Regions from separate parts of the Kerstersia sp. genome, predicted to be linked through region 1. Evidence: predicted binding sites of a transcription regulator. Region 1 holds the regulator's gene; each other region holds the start of a gene.
The links. The regulator FNR, encoded in region 1, switches genes on or off when oxygen is low (the NO sensors DNR and NnrR bind a similar motif). The targets are predictions, from matches to a motif close to TTGATNNNNATCAA.
Positions count from the first base shown of each region.

Region 1 (5,912 bases):
CATGGCGCGCTCTGTCGAGGTGTCGGCCGAGGCGCGGGAGCGGCTGGAGTTCAGCCTGATGCAATGGCTGGAAGCCAGCGCGCCATCGAACTTCCTGGCGCTCAACCCCGATGTCATCCGCCGCGCCAGCGAAAGCGCCGGGGCGAGTCTGAACCGCGGCGTGGAAAACCTGCTGGCCGATATGCGGCGCGGCCGCATGCTGCAAAGTGACGAAAGCGCCTTCGAGCTGGGGCGCAACCTGGGCGTCAGCCCGGGCGCGGTGGTTTACGAAAACGCGCTGTTTCAGCTGATCCAGTATGAACCGCTGACGCCCAAGGTCTATGCCAGGCCGCTGGTCATTGTGCCGCCTTGCATCAATAAGTTTTATATCCTGGATTTGCGCCCGGAAAATTCATTGGTCCGCCATGCGGTGCAGGCTGGCCATACCGTTTTCATGGTGTCCTGGCGCAACCCCCAGCCAGAGGATGCCGACGCCGACTTGCTGGCGCAGGCAAGTTGGGACGACTACGTCGAGGATGGCGTGTTGCGCGCGCTGGCCGTGGCAGCGGATATCAGCCGCCAGCCGCAGGTGAATGCGCTGGGTTTCTGTATCGGCGGCACCTTGCTGGGCGCCGCCCTGGCGGTAGCAGCCGCGCGCGGCCAGCAGCCGGTTGCCGCGATGACCTTGCTCACTACCATGCTGAATTTCCGGGATGTCGGCGTGCTGAAGGTGTTCGTCGATGAAGCGCATGCGGCGCTGCGCGATGCCTCATTGGGGCAGGGCGGGCTGCTGCGGGCGTCGGAACTGTCCACGACTTTTGCTTTTTTGCGGCCGCGCGAACTGGTGTGGTCGTATTTTGTCTCGAATTATTTGAAGGGCGATACGCCGCCGCCGTTTGATCTGCTCTATTGGAACGCGGACGGGACGAATCTGCCCGGCCCCTTCTTTACCTGGTATTTCCGCCAGGCGTATCTGGAAAACCGCTTGTGCGTGCCTGGCGCGCTGGAAGTGTGCGGCGAATCCCTGGACCTGGGCCTGATTGATGTGCCGGCGTATGTCTATGCGTCGCGTGATGACCATATCGTGCCCTGGCAGACGGCTTACGCCAGTCTGGAAGTGCTGCGCGGCCCGACCCGTTTTGTGCTGGGGTCTTCGGGGCATATTGCGGGCGTGGTCAATCCGCCAGCCAGCAGCCGGCGGCAGCATTGGACTCTTGAGAACGGCCAGCATGCCGACCCTGAGGCCTGGCTGCAGGCGGCCCAGCAGCAGCCGGGCAGCTGGTGGCCGGATTGGCTGGCCTGGCTGGCGCCTTATGGCGGCCGCGAGCGCAAGGCGCCGCAGAAATTCGGCAATGCCCGCTATCAGCCGCTGGAACCGGCGCCTGGCCGCTATGTCGCGGTGAAGGCGGAGTAAGCCGGGCTAAGGCGCCAGCACGCCGGATCACGCAGGATCTCGCAGGCAGAAATGACAACAGGACACCTGCGGCAATATCGCGGCCAGGCATGGAGCAGGGGCATGCAAGTACCGATATCGCCGCTGCCGGTTTTCCGGCAAGATGAACCGTCAGGGACGCTAGGTGTCACATAAAAGCAGGGAATAAGAGGAGAGACAATATGAGTCAGAAAGTTGCGTATGTCACTGGCGGAATGGGCGGCATAGGAACGGCGATTTGCCGCCGTCTGGCGCGTGACGGCTATGTCGTGGTCGCCGGTTGCGGCCCCGGCCGGGATTGGCGCCAGTGGCTTGATGAGCAGCAGGCCGACGGTTTTCAGTTCCATGCGTCGGTCGGCAATGTGGCCGATTGGGATTCGACGGTGGCCGCATTTGAAAAAGTCCGGGCCGAGCTCGGGCCAGTCAGCATCCTGGTGAATAATGCGGGCATTACCCGCGATGGCGTCTTTCGCAAACTGAGCCGCGAAGACTGGATGGCGGTCATCAATACCAACCTGAACAGCCTGTTCAACGTGACCAAGCAGGTCATTGAAGACATGGTGGGCAGCGGCTGGGGCCGCATCGTCAATATCAGTTCGGTCAATGGCCAGAAAGGCCAGTTTGGCCAAACCAACTATTCCACTGCTAAAGCCGGGCTGCATGGGTTTACCATGGCACTGGCTCAGGAAGTGGCCAGCAAGGGGGTGACGGTGAACACGGTTTCCCCCGGTTATATCGGTACTGAAATGGTGCGCGCCATCCGTTCCGACGTGCTGGAAAAAATCGTCGGGACCATTCCCGTGCGCCGCCTGGGAACACCGGAAGAAATTGCTTCCATGGTTTCCTGGATTGCCTCGCCCGATGCGGGTTTTGCCACCGGGGCGGATTTTTCCGTCAACGGCGGCCTGCATATGGGGTAAGGAAACCGCCGTCCGGCGCCCCTTGTTCCGGGCGCCGCTGCAAATGATGTTTTATCGGGATTGCCATGACTCAAGCCAAGCCAGCCGAGGCGGCGCAACGCCTCATCAAGAAATACCCCAATCGCCGTCTGTATGACACGCGAACCAGCACCTACATCACCCTGGCTGACGTCAAGCAATTGGTCATTGCTAGTGAGCTCTTTCAGGTGGTGGATGCCAAAACTGGCGAAGACCTGACGCGCAGCATTCTGCTCCAGATCATTCTGGAAGAGGAAAGCGGCGGGATGCCGATGTTTTCGGCGCCGGTGCTGTCGCAGATCATCCGCTTTTATGGCCATGCCATGCAGGGCATCATGGGTTCGTACCTGGAAAAGAACTTGCAGGCATTCATGGAGATCCAGGAGCGCATGGCCGAACAGTCGCAAGGGCTGTATGGCAAGCAATTCGGCCCGGAAGTCTGGGCCCAGTTCATGAATGTGCAGGCGCCCATGGTGCAGAGCATGATGAATAACTACATCGAACAGAGCAAGAATCTGTTCGTGCAGATGCAGGGCCAGATGCAGGATCAGGCGCGCAATCTGTTTTCGTCCTTTCCGTTCCCGCCAGGGGGCAAGGACGAGCAGCGCTAGGCTCGGCGGCCTGGTGCCATGCAAAAAAACAGGGCAGCGAAACGCTGCCCTGTTTTTTCTTGCCCTGGCGCTTGTCGCGGCGCCAGTGAATAGTGCCAGTGAATGAGGCCAGTGAAGCGGGCCGGAAAAAGCTCAGGCCGCGTCTTTTTCTTTTTCGATCAGCTTATGCAGCTTGTCTTTGTCGAGCAACTGCACCTGGCGCTGGTTGACGCGTATCAGCTCTTCGCGCGCGAAACGCGAAAACAGCCGGCTGACGGTTTCAAGCGTGAGGCCCAGATAATTGCCGATTTCCTCGCGGCTCATGCGCATGACGAATTCGGTCGAGGAATAGCCCAGCGCCGACAGGCGCGTGGACAGATTGAGCAGGAAGGCGGCCAGGCGCTGTTCGGCACGCATGGAGCCCAGCGCCATGAGCATCTGGTGCGAGCGGGTGATTTCGCGGCTCATCAGGCGCAGTACCTGTTGCTGCAGGCTGGGCAGGTGGCGCGCCAGATTGTCCAGGTCTTCCAGGCGGATAACACAGACTTCCGCATCTTCAAGCGCGACGGCGGTCGAAACATGATGGCCTTCCACCATGCCGTCCAGGCCGACAATTTCGCCAGGCAAATGAAAGCCCGTGATCTGGAATTGCCCCTGGGCATTTTCGATCTGGGTTTTGAGCGTGCCGATACGCACGCTGTATATGGCTGTCAGCGGCTCGTGCAGGGTGTAGAGCGGCTGGCCTTTTTCGATACGCAGACGTTCTTTGATCAGGCCATCTAGCTTGGCGACTTCATGGGTATTCATGCCGATCGGCAGGCAGACATGCCCCAGCATGCAACTGGAACAGTGCACGGCTTCAGATGGCAGGAGGACTCGTTTGGCCATGGATGGATGTGAATTCCGTGAGAAAGGCGGCAGCAGGCATACCGTCAAGCCCGGGCAGGGAGCCGAACAAATGTTTGATATTTGCCTGGAAACTGCCCGATGATTTCAAAGGATTGTAATTGACTTTGCTCAATAAGACGCAAAATGGCCGGCTGCCCCTGGTGACAGGAGCAGCCGGCCAGGGCCGCCGGGCACGCGTGAGTTAGAGCACGTCGCCTGCGTAATCCGCCAGGCGCGAGCGTTCGCCGCGTTGCAGGGTGATGTGCCCGGCATGCGGCCAGCCCTTGAAACGATCCACCACATAGGTCAGGCCGGAGCTGCCTTCGGTCAGGTATGGGGTGTCGATCTGGGCAATGTTGCCCAGGCACACCACCTTGGTGCCGGGGCCGGCGCGGGTAACCAGGGTTTTCATCTGCTTGGGCGTCAGGTTTTGCGCTTCGTCGATGATGAGGTACTTGTTGAGGAAGGTGCGGCCGCGCATGAAGTTCAGCGATTTGACCTTGATGTGGGAGCGGATCAGATCCAGCGTGGCGTTCTGATTCCAGTCGCCACCGTTGGTGCCGCTGGTCGAATGCAGCACTTCCAGGTTGTCGTCCAGCGCCCCCATCCAGGGCTGCATTTTTTCTTCTTCGGTGCCAGGCAGGAAGCCGATGTCATCGCCGACAGGCACGGTGATGCGCGTCATGATGATCTCGGTATAGCGCTTGGTTTCCAGCACCTGGGCCAGGCCCGCCGCCAGGGCTAGCAGCGTCTTGCCCGTCCCTGCCTGGCCCAGCAGCGATACGAAGTCGCAATCCGGGTCCATCAGCAGGTTCAGCGCGAAGTTCTGTTCGCGGTTGCGCGCGGTAATGCCCCAGACATTGTTCTTGCCATGGGAGTGGTCGCGCAGCGTCGCCAGCACGGCTGTCTTGCCGCTGACTTCCTTGACGCGGGCATGCAGCGGCAGGGCGCCATCCAGGAAGACGAACTGGTTGACGGTGAACTGGCTGCACAGCGGGCCATGAACGCGGTAATAGGTGGTGCCCGCCTGCTGCCAGGATTCGATGTCCTTGCCGTGCTTGTTCCAGAAGTTCTCGGGCAGTTGCAGCAGGCCCGTATAGAGCAGGTCGGAATCTTCCAGTACCTGGTCATTGAAATAGTCTTCCGCGTACAGCCCCAGCGCGCGCGCCTTCAGGCGCATATTGACATCCTTGGACACGAGCACGACAGGCTGTTCCGGGCGGCTGTCCTGCAGGGCCTTGAGGACGCCGAGGATCTGGTTGTCGGCCTTGGCCGCGGGCAGCGACGGGGGCAGGGCGCCTTCCATGGAGGTGGTCTGGATCAGCAGCATGCCGCTGGCATCCTTGTTGCCCAGCGCGCTAAGGGCCATGCCCTGAGTGATGTCGGGCGTCACATCCATCAGGCCGTCCAGTGAGCGGCTGACCTGGCGGGCGTTGCGGGCGACTTCCGACATGCCCTTTTTGTGGTGGTCCAGTTCCTCCAGCGTCATCATGGGCAGATAGACGTCATGTTCCTGGAAGCGGAACAGACTGCTGGGGTCGTGCAGCAGCACGTTGGTGTCCAGAACGAACAGTTTGCGCGGCTCGTCGGCAACGTGGCGGCCGCGGCGGCGCGAGCGGGGGGCGGCTGCTGCCGTCACAGCAGGCGCTGCAGGCGGGCTGACCTTGTCCTTGGCGGCTGTTGCGGCTGCAGGCTGCGCAGCCGGTTGCGGTGCGGGGGCAGCGCTTGTTCTGGCCCTTGCGTCGGTGCTGGCGCGGGTATTCGCCCCGGTGTCGGTGCTGGTGCCAGTGCTGGTTTTAGCGGCGGTTTTTTGGGGCGCCGCCTTGGTAGCGGTCTGAGGCGCTGCGGGGCGGGCCTCGCCGGAGGCCGTCTTGGGCGCGGCGGCCGGATGGCGGCTGGCAGCAGCTGCCGCGGCAGCCTGAGCTGCAGGCGCTGCGGCCTGGGTCTGGGCCTGGGCCGCCAGCGGGGTGACGTCGGTTTCCTGTGTCTCGGCCACGGGAGCAGGCGGCGCTATCGCGGCGATAGGCTCTACCTTGCGGGGCGCGGGCCTATGGGTCGGTGCTTTGGCTGGGGCATCGAGAATCG
Region 1 covers NZ_JBQEKA010000056.1:12,896-18,807, reverse strand. The annotation lists gene ACTJGZ_RS11560 (PHA/PHB synthase family protein) at 1-1,393, shown strand, start outside; gene phbB (acetoacetyl-CoA reductase) at 1,594-2,331, shown strand; gene phaR (polyhydroxyalkanoate synthesis repressor PhaR) at 2,397-2,960, shown strand; gene fnr (fumarate/nitrate reduction transcriptional regulator Fnr) at 3,093-3,827, opposite strand; gene ACTJGZ_RS11540 (PhoH family protein) at 4,030-5,912, opposite strand, start outside.

Region 2 (5,912 bases), on a different contig from region 1:
ACGGTACAGTTTGGCGGGCCTGCCGCCCGTCTGGGTGGAGGCGCCAGTTTCTTCCACCAGATCTTGCTGGGCAATCAGGCGCCGGAAGTTTTGTTTGTGCAGGCGCCGGCCCGCCAGGGCTTCCACCGCCTGCTGCAATTGCAGCAGGCTGAAACTGGCAGGCATCAGCTCATAAATGACAGGCCGGTATTTTAGCTTGGCCCGCAAGCGGGTCATGGCTGTGGCGAGAATGCGGCGATGATCGTAAAGCATGCTGCGGCCCGGCAGCAGGTCAGGGCCAGCTATGGGGGACTCCGGCACGAGGCCGGCCTCGTACAGCAGTTCGTAGCGCGGCAGCGTCCGCTCTTCATCCCAAATGTCATTTTCCAGCCCGAACAAGGCGCAGCAGCGTTGCCACTGGCGTTCGCGCAGGCCGCGGGTCTGGGATTGGGCCCAGGCGCGCAAACGGGCCGCGATGTCGGCAAACAGGGCGGCGTTGCTGTCGTCGCGCCGGTCTTCCCAGGGGAAGTATTCATACCAGCTGCGCCAGCTCGCATCCAGGTCAGGCGGGGCATCGCCCGCCAGCGTCAGGCCGAGGTAGCTGATGGAAATCGTCCGCATTTCCGGCGCGTCCGCATGGCGTCCGCGGTCGGCAAAGGTATAGAGCTGTTCGAGGTAACCCAGCGGATGATGGGTTTGCGCTTCCACCCAGCCGCGCAGGCCAGCCTGCAGCGAACGGTGGGCCATGACGAAAGGGCCGGCCGGAAAGGTCAGCCCGCCCTGGATGGTCAGGACGGAAGGCGCCTGGCTATCAGCGGCGGCCAGGACGGCCACCAGCTCGACGGCCAGGGTATCGGAAGCCAGAGTCTGCATGACGATGATAGGCGTCCGGGTCAGGTCAGTCGCGAAGCGACGAAACGCTTGAAGGGGCTGGCGGAACTGGCCAGGCGCAAGGTGGCCTCGCGCAGCAGGCGGCCCGGCGGCGTATCGTTGGTGAACATAGCCACCACCAGATTGGTGGACAGGAACAGCGGCAAGGTATGGAAGCGGTGTTCGCGTTCGTAGCGTTTGAGCCAGCGGCTGTCGCCGATGTCGGCATTGCGGCGCGCCGCAGTCAGCACCTGGCGCGATAGGCTGGCGACACTGCGCAAGCCCAGATTGAAACCGTGCGCAGTGACCGGGTGCATGCCGACGGCGGCGTCTCCGACCAGCGCGAAGCGCGTGCCGGCAAAACGGTAGGCATAGACGCCGACCAGCGGATAGACATGGCGGCTGCCCGCTACTTTCATCCCGCCCAGGCGGTGGTCAAAGCGTTTGCCCATTTCCTCGGCGAAAGCCGTGTCATCCAGCGCCTGCAGCGCCTGGATCTGGTGGTGCGGCAAGGTCAGCACCGCAGAGGCCTGGCGGCCATTGAGCGGCAGCAGCGCCAGGGTCTGGCCATAGCCGAACCATTCCCAGGCCACATGGCCGTGATCGGCCTCATGTTCCAGTCGGCCTACCATCATGGATTTGCCGAAGTCGTGCAGGTAGGCGCCTATGCCCATGGCGCGCCGCATCGAGGAAAAACGGCTATCGGCCGCCACCAGCAGCCGGGTGCGCAGTTCACGGCCATCGGACAGGCGGATCAGCGTGCTGTCCGCGCCGGGTTCGACGCCAACGGCGCTGGTGCCGTCCAGTACCTCGATGCCGGCGCGGCCGGCCACTGCCTGCCAGGCCGCGCGCCGGATACAGTCATTGGGCACCAGCCAGCCCAGCTGATCGCTGCCGCCGGCCTGCGCTGTAATGACCATGGGGTTGCGCGACGTGCCATTGAAAACATGGGCGTCGCGCAGCAAGGAAATTTCCGTTTCTGGAATCAGTTGCCAGACGCCCAGTTCTTCAAGCAGCTGGCGCGACTCATGGGCCAGGGCGATTTCACGGCCATCGAAGCCGGGGTCGGCCAGGCTGGCAGCCGGCTGCTGTTCGACAAGGGTGACGGACAGGCCGCCCGCCGACAGGGCGCGCGCCAGGCACAGGCCGGCGGGGCCGGCGCCGACAATGACGACATCCTTTTCCGCAGCGTGGGTCATGTGGTACTCCAGAAAGACAGATAGGCGGCAGTTTAGAGCCTGTTGGCAGGCGGCGCCATGCCGGCGGCAGACGTGCTTGATCCAGCACAAGCAGGGCAGGCTGGCCGCGCCCTGCATCATACTCAATACCGGCAGGAGTCGCTGGCAGACAGGCCGCAGCCTGTTGCACAAAGATGCCCGAATCAGCGGGTTTTCGCTTAGTATTCACTAGCCCCCATACCGTCTGTATGGTTGTCGCCTCTTTTTTCTATTCACACCATGACGCCCATGCGCTCCGCACATCTGCATTACCGGGTCTTTGTCCTGTTGCTGGCGTTCGTTTCGCTGGCCTTTTTCTGGCTTATGCTGCCGTTTTTCACGGCAATTTTCTGGGGCACGGTGCTGGCGGTATTGTTCATGCCCTTGAACCAATACATGCTGCGGCTGTTGCGGGGACGCAGGAATATTGCGGCCTTGATCACGCTGATTGTCGCCTTGTTGTGCGTCATTTTACCGTTGGCCTTTATTACCGGGGCGCTGGTCAAAGAGATCATCGCGCTCTATGAGCGCATCAGTTCCGGCCAATTGAATTTTTCCCTGTATTTCCATCAGGTCGTGAACGCCTTGCCGCCCTCGTTGCAGGAATATGTCTTGCGGCTGACCGGCGATGAAACCGGGGGGCAGAGCAAGCTGGCATCCGGTGTCATGCAAGTCAGCCAGTTCGTGGCCTCGCATGCGGTGAGCCTGGGCCAGAACACGCTGCAATTCGTGGTGGGCGCCGGCATCATGATGTATCTGCTGTTCTTCCTGTTGCGTGATGGCACCTGGCTGTCGCAGCGTATTCGCCGCGCCGTGCCGCTGAGCGACATGCACAAACAGAACCTGGCGCGCAATTTCACGACGGTCGTGCGCGCCACGGTCAAGGGCAATATTGCGGTGGCAGCGGCCCAGGGGCTGCTGGGCGGGCTGAGCTTCTGGTTCCTGGGCATTCAGGGGGCCTTGCTCTGGGGCGTGGTCATGGCTTTTCTGTCCTTGCTGCCCGCTGTGGGGGCCAGCCTGATCTGGGGGCCGGTCGCGATTTATTTTCTGGTGACAGGGGCAACCTGGCAAGGGGTATTCCTGCTGCTGTTCGGGATTCTGGTCATCGGCCTGATGGACAATATCCTGCGGCCGCTGCTGGTCGGTAAGGATTTGCGCATGCCGGATTATCTGGTGCTGATTTCCACGCTGGGCGGCTTGACGCTGTTCGGCCTGAACGGCTTTGTGATGGGGCCGCTGATCGCGGCGCTCTTCATCGCTGTCTGGAACCTTTTCGTGGACATTCCGACGGCCCCCAGCACGCGCCATCATGGGCAAAATGCCCATCTGCGTTGAGGCGGGCCAGCACGCTTTAAGCACCCCGGTCAGGGGGGCATTATTCCCGGAAAGCGCAGCATTGGCAGGGCTTTCCGGTGCTTCCTGGCATCAGGGAATATACAATTTAAAAATTTTCCGATTTTCCGATTGACTGCGGCTGAAAATCCAGTCATAGTGGAGGCGCAGATGGTCAAGCGACGCGGGTTTCAGTACACCAGTCGCCCAGTGTTGGTATCTAGGTTGTGTTCGACGTCCCTTCCTTGATCGTTTCTGGCAATCCCGGGCGTACCGCCCGTTTATTCAAGGAAGTTTTTAGTTATGGCAACCGGTACCGTAAAATGGTTCAACCCTGAAAAGGGCTTCGGCTTCATCGTTCCCGATGAAGGCGGCAAAGATCTCTTCGCTCACTACTCCGAAATCCGTATCAACGGTTTCAAGTCGCTGGAAGAAAATCAGCGCGTGAGCTATGAAATCGGCGAAGGCCCCAAGGGCCCGAACGCCAAGAACATCGAACTGCTGGCCTAAGTCCGGCGCGTTCGTTGTGAGTCTGCCCTATGCGGGGCGGCACACGGAAAAAACCGCAGCTTCGGCTGCGGTTTTTTTTATTGCGGCGCTTATTGCAGCGCTTATTTTCGCGCCTCTTTCAGCGTTGTTCGCGCAGGCTTGAAATTCAAGCGCAAGAACCGGAGTGCGGGGGCATGGCCAGTTTCCTATACTGCCGGTGCCTTTGCCGTATGCGGGCCGGCCTGGCGTCTGCGCCGCGCAGGCAGGCGTAAACTGGCCGGCAAGAAGGCTTGCCCGGCATAGCGCTGCGGGCATGGCAGGGAGATGGGATGACACTGCGGATGGGATGAGGATGCAAACCTTGGCTTTGTTTGAGGCGCCGCCGCCGGATCAGCACCTGGGGCCGCAAGCGCTGGTCTTGCGGGAGTTCGCGCTGCCTTATGTGGCGGAAGTGATGCCGGCGCTGGCGGAGATTACTGCCGCGTCGCCTTTCCGGCAGATGGTCACGCCTGGTGGGTACACCATGTCGGTGGCCTTGACGAACTGCGGCGCGCTGGGCTGGACTAGCGATCGTCGCGGCTATCGCTACACCGGGGAGGATCCGCATACGGGCAAGCCCTGGCCGCCTATGCCTGCCTGTTTTCAGCGCCTGGCGCGCGCGGCGGCTCAGGCGGCCGGGTTTGCCGGCTTCGAGCCGGATGCCTGCCTGGTCAACCGTTATGCGCCGGGTGCGCGCTTATCACTGCATCAGGATAAAAACGAACGGAATTTTGATGCGCCTATTGTGTCGGTGTCTCTGGGCATGCGCGCGATGTTTTTGTTCGGCGGCCTGGCGCGTAGCGATCCCGCACTCAAAGTGCCGCTGTGGCATGGCGATGTGGCGGTCTGGGGCGGCGCGGACAGGCTGCGCTATCACGGTGTCTTGCCGCTCAAGGACGAGCCGCATGAGACGCTGGGCAGCCAGCGCATCAATTTCACCTTCCGCCTGGCGGGCTGAGGATGGTACAGAGGGCTTGGCGTGGCGGGGGGATGCCGCTGCCTGGCAAAAGCAGACCAGGACGCCGCAGCCAGAGAGGCCGGCAAATGGCGGCATGAGCCAAGCAGCCAGGGCAGGCGGGGAAGGACTGGCGGAAAGGGGCCGAAGCGCGCTGAAACGTGGCCGGAGCAAAGGGGAAGTGAAGATGAAGGCTCAGATTGCGGCAGATTTGTCGCCGCCTGCGTACCGGCAGGCCGCCAGTTTTCTGGCTGGTCTGGATGCGGATTGGGCACGGCATGTCGCGACGATAGGCCTGTGCTGCCTGGAAACCAGGCCCGCGCGCGAGCCCCATGAAGCGCTGGTGCGGGCGATAGCCTACCAGCAATTGCATGCCAAGGCCGGTGACGCTATTTTGCAGCGGTTTCTGGCCTTGTATCCTGGCGGTGTCTTTCCCGCGCCTGAGCAATTGCTGGCGACCGACCCCGCCTTGCAGCGTGCCTGTGGTTTTTCGGCAGCCAAGCTGGCCGCCATCCGGGGCATCGCCCAGGCCAGCCTGGATGGCCTCGTGCCCAGCCTGTCGGAGGCGCGGGCATTGCCTGATGCGCAATTGATCGAACGTCTGGTGCGCTTGCGGGGGGTGGGGCGCTGGACGGTAGAAATGTTCCTGATTTATTCCCTGGCGCGTTCCGATATTCTGCCAGCGGATGATTTTGGCGTGCGGGCAGGCTACGGACGTTTGAAAGGCTGGGAAAAAATACCCACGCCGGGCCAGATGAGAGCGATAGGCGCCGCCTGGCAGCCATTTCGCACGGTAGCGGCCTGGTATCTGTGGCGCTTGCCCGCCCGTTAAATATGCACCGCAAGAATCGGAGTGCTTGCGCTTGAATTTGTTTTTATTCTGTTGCCATGGATGAGCATGCAACAGGACCACAGAGATGACGATACCCCAGGCCTACCAAACGGAAGAGGAACGCTGGACTGCCGTGCAGCGGCGGGATACGGCTGCCGACGCGCATTTCGTCTATGCCGTGCGTACCACTGGCGTGTAT
Region 2 covers NZ_JBQEKA010000008.1:49,110-55,021, reverse strand. The annotation lists gene ACTJGZ_RS03995 (NUDIX hydrolase) at 1-852, opposite strand, end outside; gene ubiM (5-demethoxyubiquinol-8 5-hydroxylase UbiM) at 873-2,048, opposite strand; gene ACTJGZ_RS03985 (AI-2E family transporter) at 2,316-3,401, shown strand; gene ACTJGZ_RS03980 (cold-shock protein) at 3,702-3,908, shown strand; gene alkB (DNA oxidative demethylase AlkB) at 4,240-4,884, shown strand; gene ACTJGZ_RS03970 (DNA-3-methyladenine glycosylase family protein) at 5,069-5,713, shown strand; gene ada (bifunctional DNA-binding transcriptional regulator/O6-methylguanine-DNA methyltransferase Ada) at 5,799-5,912, shown strand, end outside.
Region 2: ubiM (5-demethoxyubiquinol-8 5-hydroxylase UbiM) is a predicted target of FNR. The motif match lies at 2,125-2,138, and genes of this name have one in related genera.

Region 3 (5,912 bases), on a different contig from region 1:
CTTCTGCGCTTGCGTCCCGGGATACGCCGAGCGTGGCGTAGTAGTCCCTGTATTCCATATATTTCCCTCATGGAAAGGATGCATGATGTTATCCCTTCTATGGGGGCAAAGTCTTTGATATCAAGCCCTTGAAAGTACGAAATGTCCACCCTATATAACGGTCATGAGGCGCTGTGATGCGGCAGGTCCGGCATCACAGCTTGCTGATCGGAGCCGGGCCGGCTCGCCTCGCCGGCCCGGCATGATTGCAGTTCGCCAGCCGATCCGCCGGACGCTGGCAAGCGGAGTCATCCAGGCCGCAGCGGCCATGGCCCGCAGATCTGACAGGAGATGGATCATGTCTTACCGTGCATTGTTTCCCCGCGATGTGTTTGCGGAGCTGGATCGTCTGCAGCGCGCCATGCAGCAGACGTTCGATGGGTCGCCCAATATCCGTGGCGGCGCCAAGGGCTATCCGGGCTTGAATATCGCCACCAGCCCGAAAGCAGTGGATATCCATGTGTTCGTCCCCGGTGTGGAGGCCAAGAACCTGGATGTGCAGATCGAAAAAGGCGTTTTGACGATTTCCGGCGAGCGGGCTGCCCGTGAGGTGCCGGAACAGGCCACCTTGCATGTGGATGAGCGGTTTTCCGGGCGTTTTCGCCGTGTGGTCAGCCTGCCCGATGATGTGGATACGCAAGGCGTGCAGGCCAGCTACCGCGAAGGGGTGCTGAGTCTGCATATTCCGCGCAAGGAAGCGGCGCAGCCCCGCCGCATCGCCATTCAGTGAACCGGATAGAGAATAAGGAGATTGCCATGAGTGCAGCCAATGTGAATCAACCCGCCGTGGCCGAGCCGTCCGGCCGCAATGACAAACACTACCTGGTGCCGCCTGTTGATGTGGTGGAAGATGCTGGCGGTATTACCCTGTATGCCGATTTGCCCGGTGTGGCCAAGGAAGGCCTGAACCTGCAGGTTGACGGCGATACCTTGACGATAGCGGGCAGTATTGCGCTGGCGCTGGCCGAAGGCGCGGTTGCCAGCCATGTCGAAGTCAATGCGCAGCACTACCGCCGCGCCTTCACGCTTTCGCGTGAACTGGATGCCGATAAGGTTCAGGCCTCGTTTGAGGCCGGTGTGCTGAAGCTGCGCATTCCCAAGGTGGAACACGCGCAAGCGCGCAAGGTGGAAATCCAGGTGGCCTGATCTGTTCCGGCTGGCCGGGTAAATAGCAGAAAGCCAGGGAACTCCCGTTCCCTGGCTTTCTGCTATTCGGCCTGGCCCTGCTGCTCAATAAGCCGTCGGGCCAGGCCGCCGGTTCAATGTTTGGCGGGAATGCCCAGGAACGTGAAGGCGGGGGCGGCCACGAAGTCGTCGTTGACTTCGCCATGGAAAATATTGCGCTGGTTCATGCCCAGTTCCAGCTTGCGCACGCCGGCGCCCGAGGGCGAGAAGTCCAGTTTGCTGACATCCACCCAGAAGACATTCGGGGTGGTGGTGGATTCGAAGTAATAACGCAGCCGCTTGTGATCCACGACCGTGCGCCAGCGGGTCGAGGAAATATTGGGCTGGTCCGGGGTGCTCAGGCCGAAGGGCACGGAGGCATTGCGGATCACGCTCAGCACGCTGGCCAGCGCCATATCCGGGTCGTCCTGTTTTTCGACGGCATTAATGTAGAACTGGGCGCGCGCGAAGCGGTCGGCGGCGCGGTTGGTGCCCGGCAGCATGACGGTGCCGCCTATGGTTTCCCAATATTTGTTGAGGGCCAACTGTTCGTCGTAAGTCGGCGAATTGGTCATGACCTGGTAGTCACTGTTGTGGTGGATCACTTGTTTGCCGTCGATGTATTCGACGATGGCGCTGTCGCCGCTGCTGTCGGATAAAGACATATGCAGCGTAGTCAGGCGCGCTTCACCCGGAATATTGGAGGTGACCAGCGAGAAAGGCTGTTGGGCCAGCGCGGCAACGGCATCGGCCACATTGGGGAAGAGATCCAGCACATATTGCGCCCACGCAGCAATCGTCAGCAGCGGATGGGTGGGGTCGGCGCTGGGGTATTGCGATTCTGCCAGCCACAGCAGGTTGACCGAAAGACCGGCCTCGTTGACGCCGTCCGTTGTGGAAATGTCGTATCCGGTTGCCACGATGCTGCCGTACTTGGCGGTCCAGCTCAGGCTGTCCGGCCCGCAATTGCCGCTGCGGGCGATGCCGCGAGGCAGTATCCACAGATTGGTATGCATGTCGGACTTCCAGTCCATGGAGCGGGCAGTGAAGACCTGGCCCTGATTACCGTGATAGACGATTCGTGTGCACATGGGTGGGTTGGCTCGAAAGAGTGACTGGGGTTGGGAATGAAGCGCGGGCAAGCGTTTGCAAACGGCCTGGCCATGCTGCGGTGTTGTACCAGAAATAAGGGTCAATCGCGTTGTCATGCGTCACGCGGGCCAGCAAGGCTGCGCTGCATGGACAGCTTTAGTGTAGTGGCAGGCCTGGGGCAGTGGCGCGGCCCGGGCGTGAAGGAATGACAAAGGAAAAAACACAGGCGCCTGCCCTATTGCGGGGCAGGCGCCTGTGTGAGGGTGCTGCCGCCAGGGGTTTGGCGGCGCGCATCCGGTAATGCTTAGAAGCGGTAACCGATGGCCAGGGTGCCGACCCAGGGGTCGATCTTGGCCTTGCCGATTTTGTCGCCGTTGAGCTTCACGTTCGAGCTGATGTCGATATAGCGCACATCGGCGTTGATGAACCAGTTCTTATCGAGCGCGACGTCCACGCCCACCTGGGCGGCCACGCCCCAGGAGTCGCTCAGGCGCAGCTTGTTGCCGGCGATATCGCCGCGCGCCTTGGTGTCAAAGAAGGTGGTGTAGTTCAGGCCGACGCCGACATAGGGCTGCACGGTGGAATCCGGCAGGAAGTGCCATTGCAGGCTCAGCGTGGGCGGCAGATGCTTGGTCTTGCCGATATAGCCGTTCACGGCGCCGTCAGCATTGATATCGTGGCTGAACGGGATAGCGCCCAGCAATTCGATACCGATGTTGCGGGTGGCCATATAGGTCAGCGAGAGACTGGGGCGGGTGCTGTTGCCGACGCTCAGCTTGGCGGCGCCGTCCAGGATATCGCCGTTGTTCGATTTGGGATGGACATGGCTGACGCCAACTTTCAACAGCCAATCGCCTTCTTCATAGGCGTGGGCCAGGGGCGAGGCCAGCAGGCCTGCGCCCAGCAACAGGGCGGCCAGGGGCTTGAGGGTGCGGATGCTCATCTGAGTTCTCCAGAATTTGGTCGTTGCGATATAAACCACACTGCCAGCATGCCTTTTCCATCCGGGGCCGAGTTTGATGTGCCGCAAGAAATTCGGGTTTTGTCGGGGAAGTTCGACGAACAGGCGGAGAAAGGGGGCAGAGTGTTGCTTACATACCTCATTCCCGATGCGGCGGCGCGGCACATGCCGCCCCGCCGGCCCGGCACCAAGGGCGCCCGGTGCCGTTTAGGAGCGCTGTTCAGGGGCGGGCGCAGGCGCTCTCGGGGGCGGGCTCGCCGGATTGATAGCATTGGCGGATCGGCCTGGCCCCCGCGTTGCCCTGGCCGAAAAATTCCAGCCAGCCATGCTGCTGGCGCGCCCGGTTCAGGTGCGCGCGCGTGCGCAGCTGGTTATTCATGTAGATTTCCAGCACTTCACCGTCCGGGGTATAGCGGGTGATGGCGACACTGCTGCGCAGCGGCGGCATGCCAGCGCCTTGGGCTGGTGGCGTGTCGATCAAGGTGAAGGTGACTTGTATGTCATCGGCCTGCCCCATATAGCCTCTGCCATAGGTGATGCTGTAGGCGTTCTGGCCTGGTGGCTGGCCGGGCAATGCCGTGGAGACCAGTTCGCCGGAAGGCTGCTGCTGGAACATTTCGCTGTGCGAGGCTTCGATGATGCTCAGGGTGCGGCCGGGATTGCCTTGCGCATCATATTGGGCCACGCCCCGCTGGCGTGATTGCAGGCGGGTGACCAGGCCGGACAGGCTCATGCGGCTGTCGCTGCGCCAGATATATTCCGTCATGCCGCTCAGTGTCTGGGCCGCGGGGCAGGCGCCGCTGAGAATCGCCAGCTGGCCTGACAACGTTTCCGTGCTCATGCCGTTCCTGCGCGTTTCCTCTGCCAGCACTGCCATGGTGTCTGGCCCCAGGACGGCAAGCCGGGCCGCTTCGGCGGAGAGCGCGCACGCTTTTGCTTCGCGCGCATCGAACAGGCTGTCGGGGCGGGAGAGCAGGAGCGTGAATGTTTCGATGGCCAAGGGCAGGTTTGCCATGGCCGCGCTGGCCGGCATGCCCTGGAAGGCTTCGGCAGGCTGGCTGAATTCAGCCTGAGCCGGGCGCGGCGCGGCGCTCAGGGATAACAGCCCCAGGTGCAGCAGGCAGGCGAAAAGACGGGAACAGATCGTGGCGGTCATGGAGAGGGCAGTCAGGAGCGGCGCGCAGGGGGCGAATGACCTGGCATATTACTGCCCTCCGGGGCCGGGCGCCTTGCCCGCAAACGGCCGCTGCCGCCCGTCAGGCGGCAGCGGGGGCGCGGCTCAGCGCGGCAGCTGGGTGTGGCCCATCAGCCAGGTATCCACGGAACGGGCGCATTGGCGGCCTTCGCGGATGGCCCAGACGATCAGGGACTGGCCGCGGCGGATATCCCCGGCTGCGAACACGCCTTCCACACTGGTGTGGTAGTCCTCGGTATTGGCGCGCGTGTTGCCGCGGTTATCGCTATCGACGCCAAAGGCCTGGAGCACGGCGGCGACTGGCGAGATAAAGCCCATGGCCAGCAGCACCAGGTCAGCCGGCAGTTCCATACGGGAATCGGGAATTTCGCGCATGCGCAACTGGCCGGTGATGGGGTCGGGCGTCCATTCGGTGCGGACGGCGATCAGCTTGCGCACATGGCCGTCTTCGTCGCCCTCGAAGGACTGGCTGAGAATGGCCCAATCGCGCTCGCAGCCTTCCAGGTGCGAGGTGGAGGTGCGCAGCTTGGCGGGCCAGTAGGGCCAGGTCATGGCCTTGTTCTCATGCTCGGGCGGCTGGGGCAGCAATTCAATCTGGGTCACGCTGGCCGCGCCCTGGCGGATGCTGGTGCCGACGCAATCCGAGCCGGTGTCGCCGCCGCCGATGACGATGACATGTTTGTTGCCCGCCAGGACTTGATCCAACTGGCGGTCGCCTGCCACGGCCTTATTCTGCTGGCGCAGGAAGTCCATGGCGAACATGACGCCATCGAGCTCGCGTCCGGGGATGGGCAGGTCGCGCGGGTTTTCAGCGCCGCCCGCCAGGATCACGGCATCGTACTCTTCGCGCAGCGAGGCCGGTGTGCGTATCGTCAGGCCTTGCGCCGCTGCGGCATCGGGCGAGCCGATGTAAGTGGAGGGGCGGAAGGACACGCCCTCGGCTTCCATTTGCGCGATGCGGCGGTCGATCAGGTGCTTTTCCAGTTTGAAATCGGGAATGCCATAGCGCATCAGCCCGCCGATGCGGTCGCTTTTCTCGAACACCGTGACGGCATGGCCGGCACGCGCCAGTTGTTGCGCGCACGCCAGTCCGGCCGGGCCGGAGCCAACGATGGCGATGTGTTTGCCGGTGCGGCGTTGCGGTATTTGCGGCGCGATCCAGCCTTCTTCCCAGCCGCGGTCGATGATGGCATGTTCGATGGACTTGATGCCGACGGCGTCGTTATTGATATTCAGCGTACAGGCGGCTTCGCAGGGCGCGGGGCAGATGCGGCCTGTCACTTCCGGGAAGTTGTTGGTCGAATGCAGCACGCTGAGCGCCTGGCGCCATTTGCCGTTGTAAACCAGGTCATTCCAGTCGGGGATGATGTTGTTGACCGGACAGCCGTTGTTACAGAAGGGCACGCCGCAGTCCATGCAGCGCGCCGCCTGCTGGCGGGATTGTTCCTCATTGAGGAACAG
Region 3 covers NZ_JBQEKA010000011.1:20,916-26,827, forward strand. The annotation lists gene ACTJGZ_RS04785 (DnaJ C-terminal domain-containing protein) at 1-58, opposite strand, end outside; gene ACTJGZ_RS04790 (Hsp20/alpha crystallin family protein) at 338-769, shown strand; gene ACTJGZ_RS04795 (Hsp20/alpha crystallin family protein) at 796-1,185, shown strand; gene ACTJGZ_RS04800 (linear amide C-N hydrolase) at 1,299-2,294, opposite strand; gene ACTJGZ_RS04805 (OmpW/AlkL family protein) at 2,600-3,238, opposite strand; gene ACTJGZ_RS04810 (hypothetical protein) at 3,477-4,412, opposite strand; gene ACTJGZ_RS04815 (glutamate synthase subunit beta) at 4,536-5,912, opposite strand, start outside.
Region 3: ACTJGZ_RS04805 (OmpW/AlkL family protein) is a predicted target of FNR. The motif match lies at 3,312-3,325, and genes of this name have one in related genera.